2 regions of the Thioalkalivibrio sp. ALE23 genome follow, and region 1 is predicted to be linked to the other one. Evidence: riboswitches for the same ligand, from Rfam matches in the RefSeq annotation. Region 1 holds a riboswitch; the other holds the start of a gene.

Region 1 (5,455 bases):
AGTCGCCATCGCCCTGAGTCTGCGCGATCCGGTCATCGAACTCGGTGTAGAACAGGCCCACGTCGTAATGCCCCGTGGTGGTGTCGCTCAGGCGCAGGTCGCCGGCGATGCCGAGCTCGGCATTGCGGCTGGTCTCGGGGTCGAGTTCATGGCGCGTGTTGCCGACAGCCGGATCGACGACATGGGCGCCCAGCACCCGCTGTCCGCGCGGGTTCAGGGTGTCCACGTGGAACGAACGCAATTCCGGCAGCTTGAACCCCTCGGCATACTGCACGCGCAGCCGGGCCTCGGGGGCCAGGCGATAGACCGCGCCGGCCTGCAGCGAGGTGTTGTCGACCTCGGTGGAGGTCTCGTCGTGGCGGGCGCCGTAGACCAGATCCAGGCGCTCGCTGATCGCCCATTCGTGCTGCAGGAACACCCCGCCGACCCACTGGTCGTCTTCCGGCTCGTGCGCCGGTTCGCGGTCGCGGTAGGTCTGATGCTTGTGTTCGAAGCCGGTCAGTACCGTGTGGCGGGCGTCGGGCCGCCAGGTGGCGGCGAAGTCGTGGACGCGGTCGGTGAAGGTGACCTCGCGCGGGCCGAATTCGCTGTCCCCGGTGGCATCGAAGCCGAAGTCCGCGGCCTCGAGGAAGGTGTTGGAGCGGTCCATCTCGAACTTGCTTTCGTAGACCTGGTAATTCAGCTCCAGGGTGTCGGTCACGAACCATTCGGCGGCCACGGCCAGATCGCGCCGGTCGCTGTCCTCGCTGCGCTGTGCCGGGAACTGCAGGGCGCGCACCGGATCGCCATTGTTGTTCGTGTAGCCGGTGGCCACCGGCGGGCGCTCGTGCAGGAAGCGCCGCTCGCGCTCTTCGCGCAGCAGGCCGGCCTCCAGCTCCACGTTGAAGTCGTCGGTGAAACAGTGGCTGACGCCGGCGCGCAGGTTGTAGACCCGCGCGCTCTCGCGGCGGTCCTCGTCGAAGGCATAGCGGTCCTGGATCGCGTGGTCATCCTCCAGCGCGCCGGACTCCGACGGCCGCACCCGGTCGCCCTGCTCGGGGATGCGCACGTCGGCCGTGGCGTCTTCGGAATAGGCCTCGCGGTCCAGCACATCCGCCAGCAGCCGGAACCGGGTGTCGCGGGTGCCGCCGCCCAGAAACAGCGAACCGTTGATGCGCTCCCCGCCATCGGCGCTGGCGGGCATGCCGCCCTGCAGCTCCACGCTGCCTTCGAAGCCCGCATCCGGCTGGCGGGTGATCACGTTGATCACGCCGGCCACCGCATCCGAGCCGTACACCACGCTGCCGGGGCCCTTCACGATCTCGATGCGCTCCACGTGGATGACCGGGATGCGGTTGAGCTCGAACCCCCGGCCGGACGTGCCGCTGACCCGACGGCCATCCAGCATGTAGATGATGTCGGCGCGGCCGCCGCCGCGGATCGAGAACCGGTTGCCGTCGGCACCGGTAAACAGGCTGGATCCGGTCTGCAGGGCCTCGTCCAGCATGGTCGCCCCGCTGCGACGGATGTCCTCGCCGGTGATCACTTCGGTGGAGGCGGGCGTGTTCTCCACCAGACGCTCGGTGCGGGTCGCCGCCGTTACGGTGACCTGTGGCAGTACCCGTGCGGAATCGTCGGGGTCTTCTTCGCCGGTTGCCGGCGGTGCCGCCAGCAACAAGGGCACGGCCGCGGCACCGCCCAGCAGGGCCGCGGGAAATCTCTTCTTCGGGAACATTGCGAACCCTCTTTGCGCACCGCCCGTGCGCCGTGGTCGTGGGTGTCGACCGCGGGGGGCGGGCGTGCGCCATCGTCGGCGCGTCGTGAACCGATGCGCAGCGATGCCGATCCGCCCGGTGATACCGCTCCCCGCGGTTCTCCGTTGTCCTCCGGGCCGGTCTCCGGGCTCGCGGGCTGGAGCCGTTGGCTCCGGGGCAGACCACCTTCCCGCGAAGCACGCCCTGAACGGACGCGTTCTTCGCAGTGGTTCGCATGGGTCTGCCGTGACCCGCCTACCGTTGCGGGGGCAGCGCCGGACTTGTGCGCAGGTCGAGGCCGGGCACGCACCGGACTTCCCGTTTCACTCGTCGTCGGGATGGCGACGAAGCACCCGGGGGAGACGGAATATTAGTGAGGACTAATGTGTTGTGTCAAACCAACAGTGTCCGGTTGACCCACGGTCGCGGCCGCGGTCAGTGCTTGGCATGTGGTTTGCACTGGGATCCATTCGGGTGGATTAAAAAAAGGGCCGCCGGGTCGGTCCGGGGGGCACCGAGAGCCGACGGCAAAATCCAGAAGAGATGGAGGAGAGAAGGGGCCAGGTGGCCCCTGCATGGCGAACCGACGCTGAGCTGCCGTCGACTCGACAATGGGAATTATACACGGCCGCAAATTGGAATCAATCCATGTTCGAAAATTTTTTGGAGATGATTTTCCCCTTTTGACAGTGACTTGCGAGCGTTCGGATGTCACAGGTGGCATTTTCATTTATTAGTGACTGCCAATATTCGCAGTTTGAGTGGTCAGCTGATCGGCGGCATCGGCATGTGGCCGCGTCATGGCGGGAAATACGAGTTGGCAGGGAGATTGCTTCTTCCGGGCAGGATCATCAGCAAGAGGCCGACAGACCATGACGATGCACCTGAGAATGATCGATTGCGGCGGTCACCTGGACGCCGAAGCCCGCAAGCAGCACGAGCGTGAGCAGGTGGTCTTTCAGCGCCTGCTGGAGTCCCACGACGCAATCCGGAGGGAGCTGGAGTTCATCGAGGGTGGTACCCGGACGGTGACGACGGCAACGGATCCGGAACTCGCCGTGCTGCTGCGGGTGCACGTGCCGGAACTGCATCGGCGGCTGCGCGAGAGCGCACACTTGCGTGACCGTGATCCGCTGTATCGCACCCTTTTCGAGCAGCGCGGGCGCATCGAAGTGCACGTGGAAGAGCGCCCGGACGGCGTGGTGGTGGACGAGGTCAGCGAGGACCCGGGTCTGGCGCACAAGCTGCGCGAGCACGCCACGCAGGTGAACACCTTCGTGCTGGCGGCGCGCGAGCTCGCTCGCCAGTACCCGCCGGTGATGGCCGATGATGCGGTGTCCGAGCGGGTCGGCCGGGTGGCCTGATGGCGGTCGGCCGCGCCGGTTGCGGAAACCGTTGAGCCGGACCGGAACGTGGCGGGCGTCCCGAAACGGAGCTTGCCAAATCCCCGTACGGGGCCTACAAGAATGGGTGGAGTCCACACAACCGTGGAGGTTGATATGTCCCCATCCATGCGTTCAGCACTGTTGGCCGGCGGCCTGATGACTCTGGCCGCCGCGCCCGTTCATGCCGATTCGGCCACGTTCAACACCCCCAGCCTGACACCCGAAATCGCGACCAAGGCCGTCGAGGCCGCGGTGGATGCCTGTCGTGATCGCAACGCACAGGTAACCGCAGCGGTGGTCGACCGCTTCGGGACCACTCAGGCTCTCAAGCGGGATCGGTTCGCCGGTCCGCACACCGTCGGCACTGCACAGAGCAAGGCCTGGACGGCGGTCAGCTTCCGTACCGATACGCTGGAGCTGCGCGATGATGCCTTCCCGGGCGAGGTCAGCTACGGCATCCAGCACCTGCCCAACGTCACCATCCTCGGCGGCGGCGCTCAGGTCACCTCCGACGGGCGCATCGTCGCGGGCATCGGGGTGTCGGGCAGTCCCAGCGGCGATGTCGACCACCAGTGCGCCATGGATGCGATCGACGCCATCCAGGACGATCTGCTCTGACGGTGCATCACCCGGCCCTGCCCGTTCCGGGGAGGGCCGGTTTCAGCGGCGCTTCTTGCGCCCGCGCCGGCGGCGGCCGACCTTGACCCGCTCCGCCGCCGCCTGCAGATGCGCACGGGCCTCTTCCGGCACCCGGTGCGAACAGCGCACGCGAACGCCGTCGCGGCCACGCACCGCGGTGATCCTGCCGCCCTGCAGCCCGTGGCGGCTGACCACCTCGCGCACCGCGTGCAGGAAATTGCGCGGCGGATCCCCGCGGGTGGTGTGCACGCTGCCGTCTTCTTCGATCACCACGCTGAAGAGGATGCTCACCTGCCATACCAGCAGAACGGCGGCGATGATCAGAAAGCCGATCATCAGCACAAAGGCGATAAACATCATCAGCGCAGCACGAAGACCGAAACCGGGAGGCGCCGGGCGAGCTCACCCGCATTCGAACTGATCAGATGCAATCGGTCGGCCACGCCCGGGATGTGCGAGGCCATCACCACCAGGTTGGCATCCAGTTCCTTCTGCGCCTGAGCCAGCTTGTCATCCAGCTCCACCGCCACGTCGTTGCTGTGCATCAGCTTCGAATCGGTGCGAATGCCGTATTTCTCGCCCTGTTCGCGGGCGAAGTCCGCCAGATGCCTTTCCATTTCCTCCGGGGTCCGGGCGGCACGGTTGGCCAGGCTCCCCGAAACCGTCACGTAGTACACCGTGGCGTCGTACTCCCGTGCCATCCTGGCCGCGATTTCGAGGCTGTTCTGCAGCTTGTCGGTGTGTTCGAGATCCACCGGGATCATGATTCGTTCAAACATGGTTGTTTCCTTAACGGTTCGGTCGGCCCGCCCGACCTTCCAGCCGTATAGCAGATTCCGGCGGGGCGGGGCAGTCGGCTGACGGCCACGGTGATATGGTTTCACAGTTTTCGTCCCGGAGGATATGCGTTGGCAGCGGAAACAGGGGGCGGGGAAGACCCGTACAAGGTCCGGCTGACCCCGGCGTTCTCCGTACTGGTGGGGGGGCACCGCGGGCAGCGGCTGGAGCGCAACTGGCTGTCGCACGGAGATACCGAAGCCCGCCGGGCCAGTCTGCAGGCCACCCTGGAGCGGGTGCTGCGGCGGCTGTACGGCGCGGCCGCGGAACGTTTCGCCAGTACCGATGCGGTGTACGCGGACGTATCGCCGGTGATGCGGCTGATCACCGGGCGTGCCACCGGGACCAACGAGCTGGCGCGGTCCGCGGCCGCGCGCCTGGATGTGGACCTGCATCTGATGTCCACCAGCCCCGAGACGGCCGGCGAGCCGGGAGCGCATGCCCGCCGTGGCGTGGTGCTGGGGGCCGAGCCCGTTCATGGTGCGGAGGACCCGCCCGAGTCGGTGCACCGCCTGCGGGATGACCTGGCGCTGACGTTTTCGGACATGCTGGTGGCCGTGTGGGACGGTCAGGAACCCCACGAGGTCACCAGCGGCGCGGGGCAGATGATCCGTGACGCGGTGATGCGCCGACAGGGCGTCCTGCTGCTGTATCTGGACCCGGAGCAGGACACCCCGCAGCTGATGATGCTGACGGCGGCGCGGGTGACCGACGCGGCGCTGACCCGCCTGGACGTGATGGAAGTGACCCCGGCGGCGCTGCTGTCGCTGTTCGACCCGGTAGCGCTCGACTCCCGCCGGATCGACGAGTGGCTGGAACGCATCCTGTGTCCGTTCACCCCGGCCCTCGACGAGACCACCA
Region 2 (5,455 bases), on a different contig from region 1:
CGCAACCGGGTCAGCGCCGTCAGCTGCCGGTCGCTGTTGATCGCCAGCAGCGGCACTTCGGCATCCGGACCGCGCTCGCGCAGCAGCCGCGTCAGCCGGCCGACCTCGTCGCCCAGCACCGCCGCCACCAGCACGGCGTCCGCGTCCTCCCACAACGCGGTGACCTCGGAGTCATCCTTGTCGGCCAGCTGCTCCGGCGTACGCAGGCGCACGTCGGATTCGGGGAAGGCCTCGAGGAAACGATGCGCCCCGGCCGTGACCTCGGCGGCGGAGCGATCCGAGACGATGCCGAGGATATGCGGGGACGCGTCCGTGTCCGCCGCCGGAACCCCCGGCAGCAGTAGCGCCAGCAACAGGGGGTAGCGTTTTTTCCATGTACTCATCATTCAACACCCGGATACGTGCACACACTGCCGCCGGGACACTCGAGGCGTCCCGACGGAGCGTGAAGAAAAGGAGATCGACCGCGGGTCGCGTCAGCGTCGCGGCACTGTTGTCGATCGGGGCCTTCGCGGATCCGCCGTCACGGCGTCGCGGGCAGAATCAGCCGCCGGAGGCCTCGCGCCGAGCGGCGGGCTGCCACAGGACCTCGGAACCGTTCTCGTGGCGCGCCAGCACCCGGCACAGTACGAACAGCAGATCCGACAGGCGGTTGAGGTAGGCCAGCGAGCTGGGCCGCAGGGCCTCGTGGTGATTGACCGCGACCAGCCGCCGCTCGGCGCGGCGGCAGACGGTGCGGGCAATATGGCAATCCGCGGTGGCCGGGCCGCCCCCCGGGAGGATGAACTCCTCCAGCGGCGGCAGCTCGTCATTGAAGCCCTCGAGCTCGACATCGAGGCGCTCCACCGACGCCTCCGGCAGGGCCTGATGCCCCGGCACCGCCAGCTCCGCGCCCAGGTCGAACAGCTCATGCTGGATCAGCGACAGCGAACGCCGTACGTCCTCGGGCAGCTCGTGCACCAGCACCCGCCCGATGACGCTGTTCAGCTCGTCCACGTCACCAAAGGCTTCGACGCGATGCGAGTCCTTGTCCACGCGCGAGCCGTCACCCAGGCCGGTACGCCCCTCGTCACCCGTGCGGGTCGCGATCTTCGACAGTCGATTGCCCATGACCTTACCTCTGCTGCTGATAACGCAGTTTCACGAACGCGGCGCGGCCGGGGTTGTTGTAATCGGCATCGTTAACCGAGTCACGCGCGACCACGTAGTCGCGATCGAAAAGATTCGACAGCGAAGCCTCGATACTCCATTCCGGATCAAATCGATAGGCCGCACGCAGATTCATGGTGCCGTAGCCCGAGAGCCGCTCGTCATTGTCAGCATCGTTGTAGCTGCGGCTGCGGGCGAGGATCGTACCGCCCACGGAGAAATCACCGATCCGGCGGTCCAGGTCGAAACGGGCTGACGCCGGCGGACGGCGACGCAGTTCATTGCCGGTGTCACGATTTTCCGTATCCAGCAGGGTCAGCGAGACCCGCGAATTCCACGGACCGAGGTCGTGGCCTCCCTCGACTTCCAGTCCGCGAATCCGTGCCTCGTCGACATTTTCGCGCACCGGGAACCCGGTAATGAGGTCGTCCACGCGCGTCTCGAACACCGCGACGTCGACATACGCGAGACTCGCCGAGTACCTCGCCCCGAGCTCAAACGTCTCCGACTCCTCCGGTTCGAGGTCCGGGTTTCCGCGGAATCTCGCCGGGTCGGAAAAGGGCCAGTAAAGGTCATTGAAGGTGGGTGCCTTGAACGCGGTGCCGTAGCTGGCGCGCAGCCGCAGGGCGTCGGTTGCCTGCATGCCCCAGGCGACCTGCCCGGTGGTCTTCTCGCCGAACGCTTCATTGTCGTCGTAGCGCAGCGAGCCTTCCAGATCGTGGTTGCCGAGCTGGGTACGTACGACCGAATAGACCCCTACGTTGTAGCGCGAGTCCTCGTCGTAATCCGTGGTACTCGAGATCCGGTCCTCGTAGGCGTCTACCCCGGCGATCAGGTCGGTGAGTTCACCCAGGCGGACATCGTTGCGCCAGGTCAGCTGATCCCGCTTCGTATCGAATCTCGAAGAGAACCCCCCCCCCGCGAAATTGTCGTTTTCGTCCCGACTATGGGCCACTGCAAGCTCGGTATCCCAGCGACCAAGAACGGGCAATCGGAGACCGGCCTGCATCGCCGCGTGGACGAAATCGGTTTCATCCTCGAAACCATCGAACTCGGTATTGCCTTCGGAATAGAGGACATTGCCGAAAAGTTCGATCCCGTTGTCGAGGCGGTGGGCAACCTTGCCGGCCAGCGAGGTGTTGTCATAGCCATCCGGATCGTCGTCACCCACGTCGTCCTGCACGTCGATGCCCTCGGTATCGAACATACTGACGGACAGGCTGTAATCGGTGCGCCCGGTGCCGCCGGCCACACCGATTCCGGCCTCCCAGGTGCTGAAGCTGCCGGCGCCAAGGAAGGCATTGACCCGCGGCGGACCTTCGCGGCCCGCGCGGCTGAAGACCTGGGTCACCCCGCCGATGGCATCGGAGCCGTAGATGGAGGTGCGCGGCCCGCGCACGATCTCCACGCGGTCGATCTCCTCGGGCGGCAGGAACTGCCAGCTGGCACCGCCGGTGGTGGCCGACCCCATGCGCACGCCGTCGATCAGCATCAGGTGGTGATCGGAGTTCGTTCCCCGAAGGAAGACACTGGACGTCTTGCCGAACGGGCCATTACCCGCCACCGAGACCCCGGCGCGCCCCTCCACCAGATCGGTGAACTGGCGCGGCTGCAGGCGTTCGATCTCTTCGCGGTCGATGACCGTCACCGAGGCCAGGGCCTCGTCCACGGTCTGGCTGAGACGGGTCGCAGTGACCTGAACGGGTTCCAGGGTCGCGGAGTCGGAGTCGGTGCCCGGCGCCTCGTCGGCCACGGCCGGGGACACGGCTGCAACGATGGCTGCGGAAAGGATACTGCGTTTCATGTCTTCGGATCTCCCGGCGAGCCGCCCGCACGCCGCTGGTTCACGGGGATCGCGCCGGCGCGAGGGAGGAAGACGAGGAACGCATTCCCGGCGGGAAACGGGTACGGGGACCCGTGGCGGGAACGGTCATCCGTCTCGCACGCCCTCCGCGTGCCGCACGACCATTCCCCGGCCGGTCTCCGGGCTGACGAGCGGGAGATTCCCGGCGGGCGGCGCCTTCCCGTGTCCATGACACAGTGGCATTCGGCCGCCAGCCTCGAGGATCCACTGCCGAAGGACTCCGGAATGGATCCGCGCTCGATCACCGTTGCGGGGGCAGCGCCGGACTCGCGCCGAAGCGGCGCTCACCGGACTTCCCGTTTAACCCGGCGGCGAAACCGCCAGGGCACCGAGGAACGGGGAGCAGGGTACATGAGCCCCCCCTGATTTTCCACCCGTGCTCTCCGGCCGACCGCGCGGCGTTCAGGTCTGCCGCGTCTCCTCGGCCTGGCGATAGCGGGCGCCACGACGCAGCAGGCGGCCCCATTCCTTGTCCTGGACCATCGCGTCGAATTCCGGCGAGCGCTCGGCACGCAGGGCCACCGGGTGGGACTCGTCCCCGGTGTTCTGGGCCAGCATCGCCAGGCGCTCGGGGTTGGCCCCGTAGTGGGTCTCGAGAAAGCTGCGCATGCCGTCGGTCAGCGGCAGGTGGTAGACCCGGGTCAGGCGCAGCGCGAGCCACTCCGCCGCACGCCCGAGATCCTGGCGCACCATGCGCACCATGGCGGAGCCCAGCCCGGCCTTGGCGTCGGCGCTCATGCCCACGTACAGCCCGCCGAGATAGGCCGCGGGGCTGGAATAGATCGCCCGCTGGATACTGGGGTTGCTCAGCTCCACCAGCGGGTCGAGCAGCAGCGCCAGCTGGATGCCGATGCGCTTGGCGGTATCGCCGTCCAGCGGCTTCTTGCCGAAGAAGATGAAATCGCCCTCGCGCCGGATCTGCAGCTCCTCGAGATATTCGCACAGACCGTCGGCCAGCCGGATCTTCTGATCATCGTCCAGTTCGATCAGCTCCTCCGACACCCGGATCCGCCGGGCCGAACGCTTCTGCCAGCGCTGATCACCCTTGCGGTCCCGTTCGCGCCGGCGCAGGTTTTCCCAGCGTTCCACCGCATTGGCGTAACGGCTCTGCGCCTGCATCAGGCGGTCCCGGGCTTCACGCAGTTCTTCCACCTGCGACATCGCGGCACCCAGGATACGGCCGTCGGGGCTCTTTACGTCCGGCTCCGCCTCCAGCATGGTCCGCAGGCCGGCCAGCACCTGCTGTCCCATGACCGGCAGGGGTTCGCGCAGATGCTGCTGGGTGATGCCACTGGTCTCGCTTTGCGCCAGCAGCATCCCCAGCGAGCGGAGACGGCTGATCACCCCGGCCTGGGCCACGCGGAAGCGATTGCTCTGGTATTCCAGCCGGTCCAGCGCCCGGCCCAGCTGCCAGGGCCCCGACCATTCGAAACTCAGGCGCTTGATCTGGCGGCCGTTGACCAGCTCGAAGGCGAGCACGAAGATCGCCTGGACATCATCCAGGGTGCAGCGCGTAAGGTCATCCGCATCCGCCGCGGAGAACAGGCGTTCGAGAAACTGGTCGATGCGGCGCACGCCGTCTTCGCGCGTCGGCGCGACCCCGCGCAGGCGGTCACGCAGCAGCTCGGCGAGATCCGAATCCTCGGCGTGCAGCCGCTCGAGCGCGGCCATGCGCGCGTCGGCGGTGGCCTCCACCAGGTCCGCGACCCGCGCATGCAGCCCCAGACGCCGATAGATCTCGATCTGCTCGGCGGTGGAGGCCAGCGTCGGGTCGCCGGTCATTTCGCGCACCGCGACCGCCACCGCCTCCGGGGAGACCTCCACCTCGTGCAACAGCACCGCCGCCGACTGGCGCCGCCGCATGTCCGGCGTCATCTCGCCCATGGCCAGGTCACGGGTCGCGAACAGCAGATCCGGCAGCAGATCGATGGTATTGCGCAGCTGGACCTGCGAGCGCTCCTGACGCCGCCCGCGGGTCGCATCGGCGACAAAGCGCGCGATCAGGCCGATCACCCCGAACAGCAGGGTGTAAACCGCGAAGAAGACGAAGTTCTGGGTGGGAGCCGCATGGCCGAACCCGAGGAAATAGCCGCCCTGCATCGCGAGGAAGGTCACGGGGCCGGCCGCCCACAAAAGCTGCAGCAGGTTCAGCGACCACGGGACTTTGCGGGCACTGGTCGCCACCTCGGTGATGCGGCTGCGTCCCGCAGCCTCGATCAGGACCTGGTCCTGATTCGACTCCTGCGTTTCGGGGGCCCCCGATGCCTCGGACTTGCGTTGACGAAAAAGGCGGAACACCCCTACTCCCCGAACACCGGAATCCCCGGTCAGTGTAAAGCTCGAATGCCCCGCACGTCGCCGTCAGAACGGCGGGGACCCACACTGGACCCGTGCCGGAGGCCGGGGTTCACCGCGCGGAAGAAATCAGCTCGTCCGCCGGCG

Evidence for each region. Region 1 has a riboswitch for cobalamin ahead of F573_RS0112395 (TonB-dependent siderophore receptor). Riboswitches for the same ligand answer to the same signal wherever they lie in the genome.
Region 2: it holds a riboswitch for cobalamin, as region 1 does, so the genes downstream of both, F573_RS0106205 (TonB-dependent receptor domain-containing protein) here and F573_RS0112395 (TonB-dependent siderophore receptor) in region 1, are expected to answer to the same signal.

What each region holds. Positions count from the first base shown of each region.
Region 1 is NZ_KB900037.1:19,613-25,067, forward strand. Features, by position in the region: gene F573_RS0112395 (TonB-dependent siderophore receptor) at 1-1,714, opposite strand, end outside; cobalamin riboswitch at 1,851-2,105, opposite strand; gene F573_RS0112400 (hypothetical protein) at 2,606-3,097, shown strand; gene F573_RS0112405 (heme-binding protein) at 3,233-3,736, shown strand; gene F573_RS0112410 (DUF3634 family protein) at 3,779-4,117, opposite strand; gene F573_RS0112415 (universal stress protein) at 4,117-4,536, opposite strand; gene F573_RS0112420 (hypothetical protein) at 4,666-5,455, shown strand, end outside.
Region 2 is NZ_KB900032.1:528,950-534,404, reverse strand. Features, by position in the region: gene F573_RS0106215 (cobaltochelatase subunit CobN) at 1-383, opposite strand, end outside; gene F573_RS0106210 (cob(I)yrinic acid a,c-diamide adenosyltransferase) at 544-1,110, opposite strand; gene F573_RS0106205 (TonB-dependent receptor domain-containing protein) at 1,115-2,953, opposite strand; cobalamin riboswitch at 3,106-3,361, opposite strand; gene F573_RS0106200 (hypothetical protein) at 3,416-5,311, opposite strand; gene F573_RS0106195 (class I SAM-dependent methyltransferase) at 5,421-5,455, opposite strand, start outside.